One region of the Streptomyces sp. NPDC047841 genome, then DNA from elsewhere that is predicted to be linked to it. Evidence: riboswitches for the same ligand, from Rfam matches in the RefSeq annotation. Region 1 holds a riboswitch; each other region holds the start of a gene.
What was found. A riboswitch is a leader RNA that binds a small molecule or an ion and turns the genes downstream of it on or off. The one in region 1 is predicted to bind S-adenosylmethionine.

Region 1 (5,425 bases):
TGATCTTCGGCCCCGCCGGCCACGCCCTGCCGCAGCTGCGCATCGGTGTGGACAGTGAGGGTTACCTCCAGGCGCTCGGCGACTTCGAGGAGCCCGTCGGTCCTGCTTTCTGGGAGCGCGGATGAGTACTTCAGCGAACGAGACCTCCCGCTCCCGCGGGAAGGCCCCCACCGGCGAGCGTCTCGCCGACTGGGCCGACGGCCGGCTCGGGATCTACTCCCTCGCCAAGGCCAACATGCGCAAGATCTTCCCCGACCACTGGTCGTTCATGTTGGGTGAGGTCTGCCTCTACAGCTTCATCATCATCATCCTGACGGGTGTCTACCTGACGCTGTTCTTCCACCCGTCGATGAACGAGGTGGAGTACCACGGCACGTACGTCCCGCTCCAGGGACAGCTGATGTCCGAGGCGTTCAGCTCGACCCTGCACATCTCCTTCGACGTGCGCGGCGGTCTGCTCATCCGGCAGATCCACCACTGGGGCGCGGTCGTCTTCATCGCCGGCATGTTCGTGCACATGATGCGCGTCTTCTTCACCGGCGCGTTCCGCAAGCCGCGTGAGATCAACTGGCTGTTCGGCTTCCTGCTGTTCGTCCTGGGCATGTTCACCGGTTTCACCGGTTACTCGCTCCCGGACGACCTGCTCTCCGGCACCGGTGTCCGCTTCATGGAGGGCGCGATCCTGTCCGTGCCGATCGTCGGCACGTACATCTCGTTCTTCCTCTTCGGCGGCGAGTTCCCGGGCGGCGACTTCGTGGCCCGCTTCTACTCGATCCACATCCTGCTGCTGCCGGGCATCATGCTGGGCCTGGTGGTGGGCCACCTGATCCTGGTCTTCTACCACAAGCACACGCAGTTCGCGGGTCCCGGCAAGACGAACAACAACGTCGTCGGCATGCCGCTGCTGCCGGTGTACATGGCGAAGGCCGGCGGCTTCTTCTTCCTGGTCTTCGGTGCGCTCGCGGCCCTCGCGGCCATCGCGCAGATCAACCCGATCTGGGCCATCGGCCCCTACCGTCCGGACCAGGTGTCCACCGGCGCCCAGCCGGACTGGTACATGGGTATGGCCGAGGGCCTGATCCGTGCCATGCCGGGCTGGGAGATCAACCTCTGGGGTCACACGCTGGTCCTGGGCGTGTTCATCCCGCTGGTGCTGTTCGGCGTGATCCTCGCCGCGATCGCGCTCTACCCGTTCATCGAGGCCTGGGTCACCGGCGACAAGCGCGAGCACCACATCCTGGACCGCCCGCGCAACGCCCCGACCCGTACGGCGTTCGGTGTCGCCTGGCTGACCGTGTACTTCGTGATGCTGATCGGTGGTGGCAACGACATCTTCGCCACCCACTTCCACCTGTCGATCAACGCGGTCACCTGGTTCGTCCGGATCTCCTATTTCGTGGCTCCGGTCATCGCGTTCATCGTCACCAAGCGGATCTGCCTGGGCCTCCAGCGCCGCGACCGCGACAAGGTGCTGCACGGCCGCGAGACCGGCATCATCAAGCGGCTGCCGCACGGTGAGTTCATCGAGGTGCACGAGCCGCTGAGCCAGGAGCAGCTGCACACGCTCACCTCGCACCAGCAGTACCAGCCGGCCGAGATCGGCCCGACGGTCGACGAGAACGGGGTCGAGCGCAAGGTCCCGGCCGCGACGAAGCTGCGGGCGAAGCTGTCCAACGCCTACTTCGGCGAGGACAACCAGATCCCGAAGCCGACCGTCGAGGAGTACAAGGAGATCACGAGCGGCCACGGCCACCACTGATCCCCGCGTCGCCACGCCACGATGAAGGGCCCCGTCCGGGTTGCGGACGGGGCCCTTCAGCGTGCCGTCCGGCTGGATAGGGTGGGGTACGACGTAGCAGGAACCTGTCCGAGGAGCGGCTGATGAGCGCTGTGACCCCCGCTGGAGGCGACACCGCGGCGGGCCGCTCCTGGCCCGCCCTGCTGAACGGTCTGCTGGACGGCCGGGACCTGTCCGCCGACGACACCGCCTGGGCGATGGACCTGATCATGCGCGGGGAGGCGACCGACGCGCAGATCGCCGGGTTCATGGTGGCGCTGCGGGCCAAGGGCGAGACGGTGCCGGAGATCACCGGACTGGTGCGGACGATGTACGCGCACGCGAACGTCATCGAGGTGCCCGGCCCGGCCGTCGACATCGTCGGCACCGGCGGCGACGGCGCCAAGACGGTGAACATCTCCACCATGTCCTCGATCGTCGTCGCGGGCACCGGGGCGAAGGTCGTCAAGCACGGCAACCGCGCCGCGTCCTCCGCCTCCGGCTCCTCCGACGTCCTGGAGAAGCTGGGCATCAACCTCAACCTGACCCCGCAGCGGGTGGCCGAGGTGGCCGAGGAGGCCGGCATCACCATCTGCTTCGCGGTGCGGTTCCACCCGTCCCTGCGTCATGTCGCCGCGGCCCGGGGGCAGTTGGGCATCAGGACGACCTTCAACGTGCTGGGCCCGCTGACCAACCCCGCCCAGGTGCGGTCGCAGGCCGTCGGCGTCGCCGACCCGCGCATGGCGCCGATCGTCGCCGGTGTCCTCGCCGAGCGCGGCAACTCCGCGCTGGTCTTCCGGGGCGACGACGGCCTGGACGAGCTGACCGTCACCGCTACCTCCCGGGTGTGGGTGGTCCGGGACGGCAAGGTCACGGAGGAGGTCTTCGACCCGCGCGACGTCGGCATCGACCTCGTCCCCCTGGACGCCCTGCGCGGTGCCGACGCCTCCTACAACGCCGAGGTCGCCCGCCGGCTGCTGGACGGCGAGCGGGGGGCCGTACGGGACGCCGTCCTGCTGAACTCGGCGGCCGCGCTGGTCGCCCTGGAGCCCACGGACGCGCCGCTCACCGAGCAGATCCGCGCGGGCATGGCGCGGGCCGCGGAGTCCATCGACTCGGGCGCGGCCAAGCGCACCCTGGAGCGCTGGGTGGCCGTCAGCAACGCCTGACGCCCCCGTGAGTCGTCCCGCGATCCGGACACGGGTTGCGGGACGACGATCACTTCAGTACGTTCCTGTACCAGGTCATGAGTGACAGTCATGAGGCCCCGGCCGACTGTCCGGCAACCCTCCGTCCGTGGCGGGGTGCCCCGGGTGAAGACCAGGTCGTACGGCAGCAAGGCCTACGGCAAGCGCGGACCCCTCACACACCAGGGGTCCTGGTCGTTCGAGGGAGCCTTCCGTGAGCAAGCGAATGCGTTAGGGCCGCAGAGCCCCGCCTCCGCACACCCTTTTGCAGCCCTTTTCTGCATTTCCTCCGCATTCCTGTCACGGGAGTTCCGCCATGTCTGTCTCCACCGCTGCCGCCGACCAGTCCGTTTGCACCCCTCTGCCCGTTCTCGGGCGGGATGTCACCGTCCCGCTGGTCACCGGCGGCGAGGTCAGCTACGCCGCCCTGGACTACGCGGCCAGCGCCCCGGCCCTCCAGCGCGTCTGGGACGACGTCGCCGCGTACGCCCCGTACTACGGCAGCGTCCACCGCGGTGCCGGCTACCTCTCCCAGCTCTCCACCGACCTGTTCGAGAACGCCCGCAGGACGGTCGCCGACTTCCTCGGCTGCCGCCCGGCCGACCAGGTGGTCTTCACCCGTTCGACCACCGACTCCCTCAACCTGCTGGCCCGGGCGGTCCCGGCCGACTGCCAGGTCTTCGTCTTCGAGACCGAGCACCACGCCTCGCTGCTGCCCTGGCAGGACGCGCGGGTCACCTACCTCGACGCCCCGCGCACCCCGCGGCAGGCCGTGGAGACCCTGGAGCGGGCCCTGGCCGGCCGGGACCCCTACGGCCCGGCCCTGGTCTGCGTCACCGGCGCCTCCAACGTCACCGGCGAGCTGTGGCCGGTGCGTGAACTGGCCGCCGCCGCGCACGCCCACGGCGCCCGCATCGTCCTGGACGCCGCCCAGCTGGCCCCGCACCACCCGGTGGACCTCCGCGAGCTGGACGTCGACTGGGTCGCCTTCTCCGGCCACAAGCTGTACGCCCCCTTCGGCTCCGGTGTCCTGGCCGGCCGCGCCGACTGGCTCCAGGCGGCCGAGCCGTACCTCGCGGGCGGCGGAGCCAGCCGCAAGGTCACCCGGCGCGAGGACGGCGGCGTGGCCGTCGAGTGGCACGAGAGCGCGACCCGCCACGAGGCCGGCTCCCCGAACGTCATCGGCGCCTACGCCATCGCCTCCGCCTGCAAGGCCCTCACCGAGGCCGGCTGGGACACCCTCGTCGCCCGCGAACAGCACCTGATCGCCAAGGTGCGCGAGGGCCTGGCCGAGGTGCCCGGGGTGCGCGTGCTGTCCCTCTTCGGCGACGACGCCCCGCGCGTCGGCGTGATCTCCTTCGTCGTCGAGGGCTGGAACAGCTCGCACTTCGCCGCCGCGCTCTCCGCCGAGTACGGCATCGGCGTCCGCGACGGCCTCTTCTGCGCCCACCCCCTGGTCCGCACCCTGCTCGGCAGCGACCCGCAGACCCAGGGCGAGTGCGGCGCCCCCGAGGCGGCCCCGGGCGAGAAGTCCCTCAACGCCATCCGCGTCAGCTTCGGCGCGGGCACGCCGGACGAGCACGTGGAGCGCTTCGTGAACGCCGTCGGCGAACTGGTGGCGCAGGGCGCGAAGTGGCAGTACCGCACGGAGGACGGCCGCTGCGTGCCGGCGGTCTGAACCGCGCTATAACCTCCCCTTGACACCACGTCGGACAGGGGGACCCCGTCAGTGCAGCCGCTGCGCGCCACAGATCCGCGCCACATCGGCCCGTACACCACCACGCACCGGCTCGGCGCGGGCGGCATGGGCGAGGTCTACCTCGCCGAGTCCCGCACCGGACTGCGGCTCGCGGTGAAGGTCGTACGGGCCGAGCACGCCGAGGACCGCACCTTCCGCGCCCGCTTCCGCCACGAGGTCCGCGCCGCCCAGACCGTCGGCGGCGCGGACACCTACACCGCACGGGTCGTCGACGCCGACACCGAGGCCGAACGGCCCTGGATGGCGACGGAGTTCGTGTCCGGGCCGAACCTGCGGGACGCCGTGCTCGACCACGGCGCGCTGCCGCGTCCCTCGGTCCGGATCCTCGCCGCCGCGCTCGGCGAGGCGCTGGCGGCCATCCACGCCAAGGGGCTGGTCCACCGCGACCTGAAACCGTCGAACATCCTGCTGGGCCCGGACGGGCCCCGGGTCATCGACTTCGGGATCGTCCGGGCGCTGGAGGCCACCTCGCTGACCCGCACCGGCGCGGTCGTCGGCTCGGTCGGCTACGTCTCGCCGGAGCAGATCCGCAACGGCGGCCAGGTCGGCCCGCCCAGCGACGTCTTCTCCCTCGGCGCGGTCCTCGCGTACGCGGCGGCCGGCCGGGAACCGTTCGGCGAGGGCCAGGACTCGGTGGTCCTGCTGCGCATCCTCACCCGCGACTTCGACCTGTCCGGCGTCCCGGAGGACATCCGCCCGCTG
Region 2 (5,425 bases), on a different contig from region 1:
GGTGTCGGTCTTGGTGACGGCCTCGCTGTCGCCTCCGCAGGCGGCGAGCCCGGTGGCGAGGGCGGCCACGGCGGTCGCGGCGGTGATGCCGCGGATCACGGCGCGTCGGGAGAGGTGGGTAGGCATGGCGTGGCTGTCCTTGTCTCGCTGGTGAGGGTGAGCGCTGAGGGTGCGGTGAGGGGTGGGTCTTGGGGGCCCGGGCGGCGGGGCCGGGGCGTCCTGCCGTGGCGGCGCGGTCAGAGGACCTTGCCGAGGAACTCCCGGGTCCGTGCGTGCCGGGGCCGGTCCAGCACCTCGCCGGGCGGGCCCTGTTCGACGATCCGGCCGCCGTCGATGAAGACGACCCGGTCGGCGACCTCGCGGGCGAAGCCGATCTCGTGGGTGACGATGACGAGGGTGGTGCCGCTGGTCGCCAGGTCCTTGATGACGGCCAGCACCTCGCCGACGAGTTCGGGGTCGAGCGCCGAGGTCGGCTCGTCGAAGAGGATGATCCCGGGGCGCAGGGCGAGGGCGCGCGCGATGGCGACGCGCTGCTGCTGTCCGCCGGACAGCTGCCGCGGGTAGGCGCCGGCCTTGTCGCCGAGACCGACGCGTTCGAGCAGTTCCCGGGCGAGCTCCTGGGCCGCCGCCCTGGACAGCCGGCCGGTGGCGGCGGGGGCCGTGGCGACGTTCTCCAGGACGGTCAGGTGCGGGAAGAGGTTGAAGTTCTGGAAGACGAAGCCGATCCGGCCGCGCTGGGCGAGGATGGCGCGCTCGCTCAGTTCCTTGAGCCGGTCCCCGTGCCGCTTCACCCCGATCAGCTCGCCGCCCACGCTGACGTGTCCGATCTCGGGCTTCTCCAGGTGGTTGACGACCCTGAGCAGCGTGGACTTGCCGGAGCCGGACGGCCCGATGATCACCGTGACCTCGCCGGGGCGGACGGTCAGGTCGATGCCGTCGAGGACGCGGTGGGTGCCGTACCACTTGTGGACGCCGTGTACTTCGAGCGCGGCGGGGGCGGCCTTCGGCAGGGTCTCGGCGATGGTCATACGGCGGCCTCCCGGCTCAACCGGGCCCGCAGGCCGGCGAGGCCGGCCCGGGCCTTCTGCAAGGGGGTCGGCGGCAGGGTGCGGGTGGCGCCCCGGGCGTAGTACCGCTCGACGTAGAACTGGACGACGGACACGGCGCTGGTGAGGATCAGGTACCAGACGGTGGCGACCAGCAGCAGCGGCACCACGTCACCGGGGTAGGTGCTGCCCATCGACTGCACCGCGCCGAACAGGTCGAGCAGCGACACGTAGAAGACCAGGGACGTGCTCTTGATGAGGCCGATCAGCTGGTTGACGTAGTTCGGGGTGATGGACCTGAGGGCCTGCGGGAAGACGATCCGGCGGAACTGGTAGCCCTTGGGCAGGCCCAGGGCGGCGGCCGCCTCGTGCTGTCCCTGGTCGACGGAGAGGATGCCGCCGCGGACCACCTCCGCCGCGTACGCCGCCTCGTTGAGGCTGAGGCCGATGACGGCGATCGTCATGTCGGTGGCCAGCCGGGACTCGTCGAAGGTGACGAAGGCGGGTCCGAACGGCACCCCGAGGCTCAACGTCCTGTACAGGGCACTGAAGTTGTACAGGAAGATCAGTACGACGATGAGCGGCACGGAGCGGAACAGCCAGGTGTAGGTCCAGCTGACCGCGCGCAGCACCGGGCTCCCGGAGAGCCGGGCGAGCGCCAGCAGGATGCCGCCGAGGAGCCCCAGGACGGCGCTGAGCGCGGCGACTTCGAGGGTGACGAGGAGGCCGTCGAGGACGGTGGGGCGCAGGAACCAGTAGCGGAAGCGGTCCCACTGGTAGAAGGGGTTCGTGACCAGTCCGTGCAGGATCTGCGCGACGAGCACGAGGACGGCGGCGGTGACGATCCACCGCCCGGGCCGGCGCAGCGGCTGGATCCGCTGCGCGGACAGGGTTTCTGACGGTGTGTCGGCGGGGGCCGGCGCCTCGGCTAGGGAGACGGCGGCGCCTGGGGGTTCACTCATGGCGGGCTCCGGCGGAGTCGGTCACCCCGGGGCCGCGCGGGAGCGGCGGTGGACCACGACGGCACTGCGGCGCGAGGCGGCGCACGGACGGGCGCGGAACCGGGGGCTGGGCGGACAACGGCACACCGGACGGACGGTGTGCGGTGGGAACGCGGGGGCTGGGAGGCAGACGTCAGCCCTGACAGCGGGCAGAGCCCGGCGCGGTACACAGTGCGCTGTTCACGCGGAGCAGATCGACGGCGCGGTCGGCGACGAGGAGACCGGCGTACGACGGTACGCAGCCCTGGGGGCGGCTCGCGGCCGTCCGGGGAGCTGCGTACATGGCGTCACCTGTCACTGTTCCGGCCCCGTGGGGCCTCGCGCTTACCGAAAACGTCATCCGGTCCGGTCGTCACCTGGGGCACCCCACCGCGGTGCGAGGGTTGCCGGTCAGCGAGCCAGGGCTTGGCGCTGACGCTCATGACCGTTCTGAGCGGTAAGTAAGGCAGTTGCCCGTTCGAATGTCAACGGACGTCCGTCAAGTGGACATCGGCGGCCCGCTCTCACCTGCGGGAAGTGTCCGGGGTGTCCGCGGCGTGGCCTGCCCAGTCCAGGATCTGGACAGCGGCTCCGGCGGCCTCCAGGCCCTGGCAGCGGCCGTGGTGGCGGCGGGCGATGCCGTCCAGGTCGAGGTGGCGGCCGAAGGCGGGGTGGGCGGCCAGACGGCGGGCGTAGGCCCACAGGGCGCGGTGGTCGGCGATGCGCTGCACGGCGGAGGCGTCGAGGTGGCAGCGGTGGACGGTGTCGAGTTGCACGAGGGTGACCCACAGCTCGATGTCGGCGGCGGTGAGCCCGTCGTCGGCCAGGTACTCCTCGCCGCTCAGCCGCCGCTCCAGGCAGCCCAGGGTGTCCAGCAGCACGTCGAGGGCGGCGGTCCGCTCGTCGGGGCCGGCCCCGGCGCGTCCGGCGCGCTGCGCGGCCTCCTCGATGCCCTCGGCGCACATCCGCTCGACGGCCTCGATCACGGACTCCAGGCCCCGGGGGTACAGCCGGCCGTCGCCGTTCGGCCGGAACCGGTCCAGGTCGCGCAGGATGTCGGGGGTGTGGGTGCTGACGATGCGTCCGGACCAGTCGTCGCTGAGCACGGGCGCGAGCGCCGGGCCGGTGTAGTGGTGGGCGCTCGCCTCGTAGAGCGGGCGGAGCGCCGCGTGGCCGCCGCCGGGACAGTCCGGGACGGCGGGCAGGAGGGTGACGGGACAGCGGGCGTCCAGGCCGAGCAGGCTGTGGCCGACGGCGAGGCGCAGCCCGTCGGGGCAGGCGGTCGACAGGTGGAGCCGGTAGCGGTGCGGCACGGCGTAGTGGCCGCTGCGCGCGTCCCGGCCGATCCGGCCCCGGAAGAGGGGCGCGGTACCACGGGTGGACGGGACGGCGGCGAGCGGAGTGATGGACATGCGTCTCCCCGGGTGGTGGGTGTGCGGAGGGGCGCGCCGGCGCGGGCGTGACCGGACTGCGGGGGCGGAGGTGGCGGCCCGGCTCAGCGGTGACGGCGGATCGCGCTGCAGACGCGCTGCAGGTCGATGTGGCGGCGGGAGGTGAGCAGGGGTGCGCGCAACGGCGTGCGGCCGGTCCGGCCCGTGCCCGTTTCGCCGCGCGCCATGATTTCCTACCTGTTCACTAGGATTCCCTACCTGGAGTGTCGATCGGGCTCCGTACGGCGTCAAGGGGGCGTCCACGCCTGGGGATCGCAGTCGGCGCCGGATACTCCTCAGCAAGAGCAACATGTGACATAGTACTGACGTGGCGAAGCGACTGACCTGCGATGTCGTGGTCGTCGGGGCCGGAATGACAGGCGCGGCCTGTGCCCTGTACGCCGCGCGCGCCGGACTCGACGTACGGCTGGTGGACCGGGGCCCGGTGGCCGGCGGCACCACCGGAGCCGGCGAGGGCAACCTGCTCGTCTCCGACAAGGAGCCGGGCCCGGAGCTCGGACTCGCGCTGCTGTCGGCCCGGTTGTGGGCCGGGCTGGCGGGGGAGCTGGGCGCCGCGATCGAGTACGAGCCCAAGGGGGGCCTCGTGGTCGCCTCGCGTCCCGGCGCCCTGGCCGCGCTGCGGGACTTCGCCGCGGAGCAGCGGACCGCCGGCGTCACCGCCCTACCGGTCGACGCCGGGCAACTGGCCGACCTGGAACCGCACTTGGCGCCCGGCATGGCGGGGGCGGTGCACTACCCGCAGGACGCCCAGGTGATGCCCGCGCTCGCCGCCGCCCATCTGGTCCGCGCCTCCGGCGCCGCCCTGCACACCGGCCGCACGGTGACCGGGGTGCTGCGCACCGCGCGGGGAGCGGTCCACGGCGTCCGCACCGACCGGGGCGACATCCACGCGCCGGCGGTGGTGAACGCGGCCGGCACCTGGGGCGGCGACCTCGCCTCGCTCGCCGGCGTCCGGCTGCCGGTGCTCCCCCGGCGCGGTTTCGTGCTGGTCACCGAGCCGCTGCCGCGCAGGATCCGGCACAAGGTGTACGCCGCCGACTACGTGGCCGACGTGGCCAGCGACTCGGCCGCGCTGCGCAGCTCGCCGGTCGTGGAGGGCACGGCCGCCGGTCCCGTCCTGATCGGCGCCACCCGGGAACGGGTCGGCTTCGACCGGTCGTTGTCGCTGACCGCGACGCGGGCGCTCGCCGCCGGGGCGATCGGGCTGTTCCCGTTCCTCGAACGGGTCCGCGCACTGCGCGCGTACGCGGGCTTCCGGCCGTACCTGCCGGACCACCTGCCGGCGATCGGGCCCGATCCGCGGGTGCCCGGCCTGTTCCACGCCTGCGGGCACGAGGGCGCCGGCATCGGACTCGCCCCCGGCACCGGCCTGTTGATCGCGCAGGCGCTCACCGGGAAGGCGCCCGAACTGGACCTCACGCCGTTCCGGCCGGAGCGGTTCGACACCGAGGGAGGCGACGCCCGGTGAATCCCTGGGAGCTGACGCGGGCCCGGCCGGGGCCCCCGTGCACCGTGACCTTCGACGGCCGGCCCCTCCAGGCGCTGCCGGGCCAGACGGTCGCGGCGGCGCTGTGGGCGGCGGGCGTGACGGCCTGGCGCAGCACACGGGACGCCGGCCGGCCCCGCGGGGTGTTCTGCGGGATCGGGGTGTGCTTCGACTGCCTGGTCACCGTCAACGGCCGCCCCAACCAGCGGGCCTGCCTGGTTCCGGTGCGCCCGGGAGACGACATCCGTACTCAGGAGGGGACGGGCCGGGACGATGACTGAACGACCGCGCCTCGCCGTCGTCGGCGCGGGCCCCGCGGGGCTCACCGCGGCGCTGGCGGCGGCCGCACGGGGCGTCCGGGTGACGCTGGTCGACGCCGCCGACCAGGCCGGCGGGCAGTTCTACCGGCAGCCCGCCGCCGCCCTCGGCGCCCGCCGGCCGCAGGCCCTGCACCACCAGTGG
Region 3 (5,425 bases), on a different contig from region 1:
ACGTGGACGACCTTCTCCCGCCACTCGGGGTGGTCCTCCAGCAGCTGCTCGTAGGCCAGCAGCCCGCGCACGATGTTCTTGGACAGCTCGGTCCGGTCCACCCGGACGATCGTCTTCCGGCCCGCTCCGATCTCCGCCCGCAGCGCCGCCATCCGCTCGTCCACGTCCGGCTCGTGCGCCCGCTCGCGCAGGAAGTCCGCGTCCGCGCCCAGCCCGTGCACCCCGATCCGGGTGCCGGAGGGGATGCCCGGCCCCAGCACCGCGTGGCAGCAGTCCGTGAACGCGTCCGCCCACCGCCGGGTGAGGAACGCCGCCCGGTCCGCGCCCAGGATGCCGCTGAGCAGCTCGGCCGCGATGTCGTCGGGAAGGAGCCGGAAGTAGTCCGGCGGCGCCCACGGGGTGTGCGAGAAGTGGCCGATGCGCAGGTCGGGCCGGAGCTGGCGAAGCATCCGCGGGGCCAGGGCCAGGTGGTAGTCCTGGATCAGCACGGCCGCGCCCTCGGCCGCCTCCTCGGCCAGCGCCTCGGCGAACGCCCGGTTGTAGGCCTCGTACGACGCCCACTGCCGCCGGAAACCGGCGTCGAAGACCGGCTCCAGCGGGGTCTGGTACAGCATGTGGTGGACGAACCAGAGCACCGAGTTGGCGATGCCGTTGTACGCCTCGGCGTGCACGGCCGCGTCGATGTCGAGCATCCGCACGCGCTGCCCGCCGGTCTCCTCGGCCGGCAGCAGCCCGCCGGCCGCGCGCCGGACGGCCGCCCGGTCGCCGTCGCCCAGCGCGGCGCACACCCACACCGAGCCCGCGTCGGAGCCGATGGCGGACAGTCCCGAGACCAGCCCGCCGCCGCCCCGCCGGGCGTGCAGCGAGCCGTCCTCGCCCACCTGATAGGAGACCGGGCCGCGGTTCGACGCGACCAGCACCTGAGCCTTCTGAGCAGCATCGAGCGTGGAAGCCATACGCCTCAACCTAGCCCGGCCCCCAACCGCTCAAACGTACGGCCCGCCCGGCGGACGGACCGTGTACGGCCCGTTCACGCCACCTTGCGCTCGGCGTACTCCGCGATCTCCGCCATGGGCGGCCGCTCCTCGGTGTCCACCGAGTAGGTGCGCGGCTCGAACCCCTCCTCCCCCCGCTCGAACTGGGTCAGCGCGGGCCGGATCAGATGGCCGCGGGCCAGCCGGAGCTGGGCGGTGCGGTAGATCGCGGCGGCCATCCGGCCGAGCGCCTGACCGTCCTGGTGCCGGTGCCTGCGCACGCCCACGTCGACCTGGGCCAGCGCGTCCAGGCCCACCAGGTGCAGCGCGTCCACCAGCATGCCCAGCTCCACGCCGTAGCCGACGGGGAAGGGCAGCTGTTCCAGCAGGGTGCGGCGGGCCGCGTACTCGCCGCCCAGCGGCTGCACGAACCCGGCCAGCCGCGGCCAGTGCATGTTCAGCAGCGGGCGGGCCATGAGCTCGGTGACCCGGCCGCCCTGCCCGGCACTGCCGCCGAGCGGGCGGTCGTACATCGCCTTGACCAGGTCGACGTCCGGGTCGGTGAGCAGCGGGCCGACGATCCCGGAGACGAAGTCGGAGGAGAACTCCCTGAGGTCCGCGTCGATGAAGCAGACGATGTCCCCGCCGGTCACCAGCAGCGACCGCCACAGCACCTCGCCCTTGCCGGGGACGGCCGGGAGGCGCGGCAGGATGGTGTCGCGGTGGACGACCCGGGCGCCGGCGCGCGCGGCGACCTCGGAGGTGCGGTCGGTGGAGCCCGAGTCGACGACCACCAGCTCGTCGACGAGCGGCACCCGCTCCATGAGGTCGCGGCGGACGACCGCGACGATGTCGCCGACGGTCTCCTCCTCGTTGAGCGCGGGCAGCACGACACTGACGGTCTGGCCCGTGCGCTGCTTGGCGGCGAGGATCTGGTGCAGCGGCCGGTCGGCCACGGACCAGGACCGGGTGGTCAGCCAGCGCTCGACTTCTTCCAGCACAGTCTGCGGCTCCTCACTCGTGTCTCGCGGTTCGGACGACTATCTCAACTGTCCCTGCCGTCGGTTACAGTCTTGAACAACGCCGATGACCATCGCATGTCGGGGGTCGCGTGCGTTCCACAACCGCATACCGCTCATCCAGAGGGGCAGAGGGACACGGCCCGGTGAAGCCCCGGCAACCCCCCTGACCGGACTCGTTCGCGCGAGGCTCACGGCCAGGGAAGGTGCCAATTCCGTCTCACGGCGAGGTGCGCCGTGAGGAAGATGAGGAGAAAGGGCCTCGCCTCCATGGCTGTGCAGACAGTTGCCACCACCAGCGAATCCACCGTCGACCTCGGCCCCGCCGCGGCCCTGAGCTGTCGCGAGTGCGGCCACCGGGTGCCGCTCGGCCCGGTCTTCGCCTGCGAGGAGTGCTTCGGCCCGCTGGAGATCGCCTACGACTTCTCCGCCTACGACACCGAGGACCTGCGCCGCCGCATCGAGGCGGGCCCCGCGAACATCTGGCGCTACGCGCCCCTGCTGCCGGTCCCGGCGGACGTCGCCGGCAAGCCGAACATCAACCCCGGCTGGACCAAGCTCGTCAAGGCCGACAACCTGGCCCGCGAGCTGGGCGTGACCGGCGGTCTGTACGTCAAGGACGACTCCGGCAACCCGACCCACTCCTTCAAGGACCGGGTCGTGGCCCAGGCCCTGGAGGCCGCCCGCGCCTTCGGCTTCACCACCCTGTCCTGCTCCTCGACCGGCAACCTGGCCGGCGCCGTCGGCGCCGCCGCCGCCCGCGCCGGCTTGCGCTCCTGCGTGTTCATCCCGCACGACCTGGAGCAGGGCAAGATCGTCATGGCCGCGGTCTACGGCGGTGAACTCGTCGGCATCGAGGGCAACTACGACGACGTGAACCGCTTCTGCTCCGAGCTGATCGGCGACCCGGCCGGCGAGGGCTGGGGCTTCGTCAACGTCAACCTGCGGCCGTACTACGCGGAGGGCTCCAAGACCCTGGCGTACGAGATCTGCGAGCAGCTCGGCTGGCGGCTGCCGGACCAGATCGTGGTCCCGATCGCCTCCGGCTCCCAGCTCACGAAGATCGACAAGGGGCTCCAGGAGCTGATCAAGCTGGGGCTGGTCGAGGACAGGCCGTACAAGATCTTCGGTGCCCAGGCCGAGGGCTGCTCCCCGGTCTCGACCGCCTTCAAGGCCGGCCACGACGTCGTACGGCCCCAGAAGCCGAACACCATCGCCAAGTCGCTGGCCATCGGCAACCCGGCCGACGGGCCGTACGTCCTGGACATCGCGCGCCGCACCGGCGGTGCCGTGGAGGACGTGACGGACGAGCAGGTCGTGGACGCGATCAAGCTGCTCGCGCGGACCGAGGGCATCTTCGCGGAGACCGCCGGCGGCGTGACGGTCGGCGTCACCCGCAAGCTGCTGGAGGCGGGCGTGCTGGACCCGGCGAAGACGACGGTCGTCCTGAACACCGGTGACGGCCTGAAGACCCTGGACGCGGTGGCCGGGACCGGCCTCACCGCCACCATCCGCCCGACCCTGGACTCCTTCCGCGAGGCCGGCCTCGCATGACAGGCCCCGCCGTACCCGTGAACCCGACCGGAGGTCCGACCGCATGAGCGTGACCGTTCGCATCCCCACCATCCTGCGCACCTACACCGGCGGGCAGGCCGAGGTCGCCGCCGAGGGCGCGACGCTCGGCGAGGTCATCGCCGACCTGGAGAAGAACCACACGGGCATCGCCGCGCGCGTCCTGGACGACCAGGGCAAGCTGCGCCGGTTCGTCAACGTGTACGTCAACGACGACGACGTCCGCTTCGAGCAGGGCCTGGACACGGCGACCCCCGAGGGGGCCGGCGTCTCGATCATCCCGGCGGTCGCCGGCGGCTGAGCCGCGGATCCGCCCGCTCATTACCTTCGGTAACCGCGATTACCGGCTGTTCGCCCGATTGCCCCCTCCGTGAGAGAAGCGGAGGGGGCAATTCTGTGTGATTGAGCGCGGTAGAGTTGGGGAACGCGGTCGCGGCCTCCGGGTCGCGGGCCCTGCGTTCCATGCCGCCCGCCCGACAAGAAGTAGCCAAAGTGTGTGGGTTGTCTGCGGCTTTTGTGGCTTTTATGGGGCCCGACTTGCCCTGAATTCCGATGAATTCTCACTACATTCCGGACCGCTCGCGTCCAGAATTCTCGTCCGATTGACCTGTTGCAGACGGCAGTTGGACAGATACATTCAGCCGCGGTCGACGCGTTCCGGCGCACGCCCCCGACCAATTGGGGGGTGAGGTCTGACCCGGGTCCGCGAAGTGTGGATCTGTGCAAGGGCCAGTAATAGGGGAGTTAGGCATGGCTCAGGGCACCGTCAAGTGGTTCAACGCGGAGAAGGGGTACGGCTTCATCGCGGTCGACGGTGGTGCGGACGTCTTCGTCCACTACAGCGCGATTCAGATGGACGGCTACCGCACCCTGGAAGAGGGCCAGCGGGTCGAGTTCGAGATCTCGCAGGGCCAGAAGGGTCCGCAGGCCGACATGGTTCGCGTCACCGCCTGAACGTCTCTTGTCCGAAGGGCCCGCACCTCGCAGAGGGTGCGGGCCCTTCGCCGTGCCCCGGTTCCGCTGTTCGCGTGCGGCTGACGGGGGGCTCCCACCCGCCCAGGCGCTTGCACTCGACCATGCCGAGTGCTAATCATTGGCGTTAGCACTCTGAAGGTGAGAGTGACAGCGAAGGACCGGGTCGGTGAGGCCCGCGGGCCGGGTGGGGCAAGGAACCACGAGGCGCGCGAGCCGTCCGTCGCGGGCGCGGGCGCGGTCCGAAGGAATCACCCCCAGTCCTGGAGGGACCACTTCACATGGCCAAGATCATCGCGTTCGACGAGGAGGCGCGGCGCGGCCTCGAGCGCGGCATGAACCAGCTCGCGGACGCCGTGAAGGTGACGCTCGGCCCCAAGGGCCGCAACGTCGTCCTCGAGAAGAAGTGGGGCGCCCCCACGATCACCAACGATGGTGTCTCCATCGCCAAGGAGATCGAGCTCGAGGACCCGTACGAGAAGATCGGCGCCGAGCTGGTCAAGGAAGTCGCCAAGAAGACGGACGACGTCGCCGGTGACGGTACGACCACCGCGACCGTGCTCGCCCAGGCCCTGGTCAAGGAGGGCCTGCGCAACGTCGCCGCCGGTGCCAACCCGATGGCTCTGAAGCGCGGTATCGAGAAGGCCGTCGAGGCCGTCTCCGCCGCCCTGCTGGAGCAGGCGAAGGACGTCGAGACCAAGGAGCAGATCGCCTCCACCGCGTCCATCTCCGCCGCCGACACCCAGATCGGCGAGCTGATCGCCGAGGCCATGGACAAGGTCGGCAAGGAAGGCGTCATCACCGTCGAGGAGTCCAACACCTTCGGTCTGGAGCTCGAGCTCACCGAGGGCATGCGCTTCGACAAGGGCTACATCTCCGCCTACTTCG

Region 2: another riboswitch for S-adenosylmethionine. It lies ahead of AB0947_RS06265 (amino acid ABC transporter permease); the one in region 1 lies ahead of AB0947_RS19110 (aminotransferase class V-fold PLP-dependent enzyme).
Region 3: another riboswitch for S-adenosylmethionine. It lies ahead of thrC (threonine synthase); the one in region 1 lies ahead of AB0947_RS19110 (aminotransferase class V-fold PLP-dependent enzyme).

The regions. Positions count from the first base shown of each region.
Region 1 is NZ_JBEYRP010000010.1:348,792-354,216, reverse strand. Features, by position in the region: gene AB0947_RS19125 (Rieske 2Fe-2S domain-containing protein) at 1-125, shown strand, start outside; gene AB0947_RS19120 (cytochrome bc complex cytochrome b subunit) at 122-1,759, shown strand; gene trpD (anthranilate phosphoribosyltransferase) at 1,882-2,946, shown strand; SAM riboswitch class IV at 3,020-3,137, shown strand; gene AB0947_RS19110 (aminotransferase class V-fold PLP-dependent enzyme) at 3,281-4,642, shown strand; gene AB0947_RS19105 (PQQ-binding-like beta-propeller repeat protein) at 4,694-5,425, shown strand, end outside.
Region 2 is NZ_JBEYRP010000003.1:369,497-374,921, forward strand. Features, by position in the region: gene AB0947_RS06255 (ABC transporter substrate-binding protein) at 1-126, opposite strand, end outside; gene AB0947_RS06260 (amino acid ABC transporter ATP-binding protein) at 237-1,028, opposite strand; gene AB0947_RS06265 (amino acid ABC transporter permease) at 1,025-2,008, opposite strand; SAM riboswitch class IV at 2,363-2,473, opposite strand; gene AB0947_RS06270 (glutathione S-transferase C-terminal domain-containing protein) at 2,551-3,438, opposite strand; gene AB0947_RS06275 (putative leader peptide) at 3,522-3,644, opposite strand; gene AB0947_RS06280 (FAD-binding oxidoreductase) at 3,785-4,945, shown strand; gene AB0947_RS06285 ((2Fe-2S)-binding protein) at 4,942-5,244, shown strand; gene AB0947_RS06290 (NAD(P)/FAD-dependent oxidoreductase) at 5,237-5,425, shown strand, end outside.
Region 3 is NZ_JBEYRP010000005.1:373,075-378,499, reverse strand. Features, by position in the region: gene AB0947_RS10455 (trehalose-6-phosphate synthase) at 1-956, opposite strand, end outside; gene AB0947_RS10450 (glucosyl-3-phosphoglycerate synthase) at 1,031-1,975, opposite strand; SAM riboswitch class I at 2,107-2,246, shown strand; gene thrC (threonine synthase) at 2,264-3,547, shown strand; gene AB0947_RS10440 (ubiquitin-like small modifier protein 1) at 3,591-3,866, shown strand; gene AB0947_RS10435 (cold-shock protein) at 4,316-4,519, shown strand; gene groL (chaperonin GroEL) at 4,819-5,425, shown strand, end outside.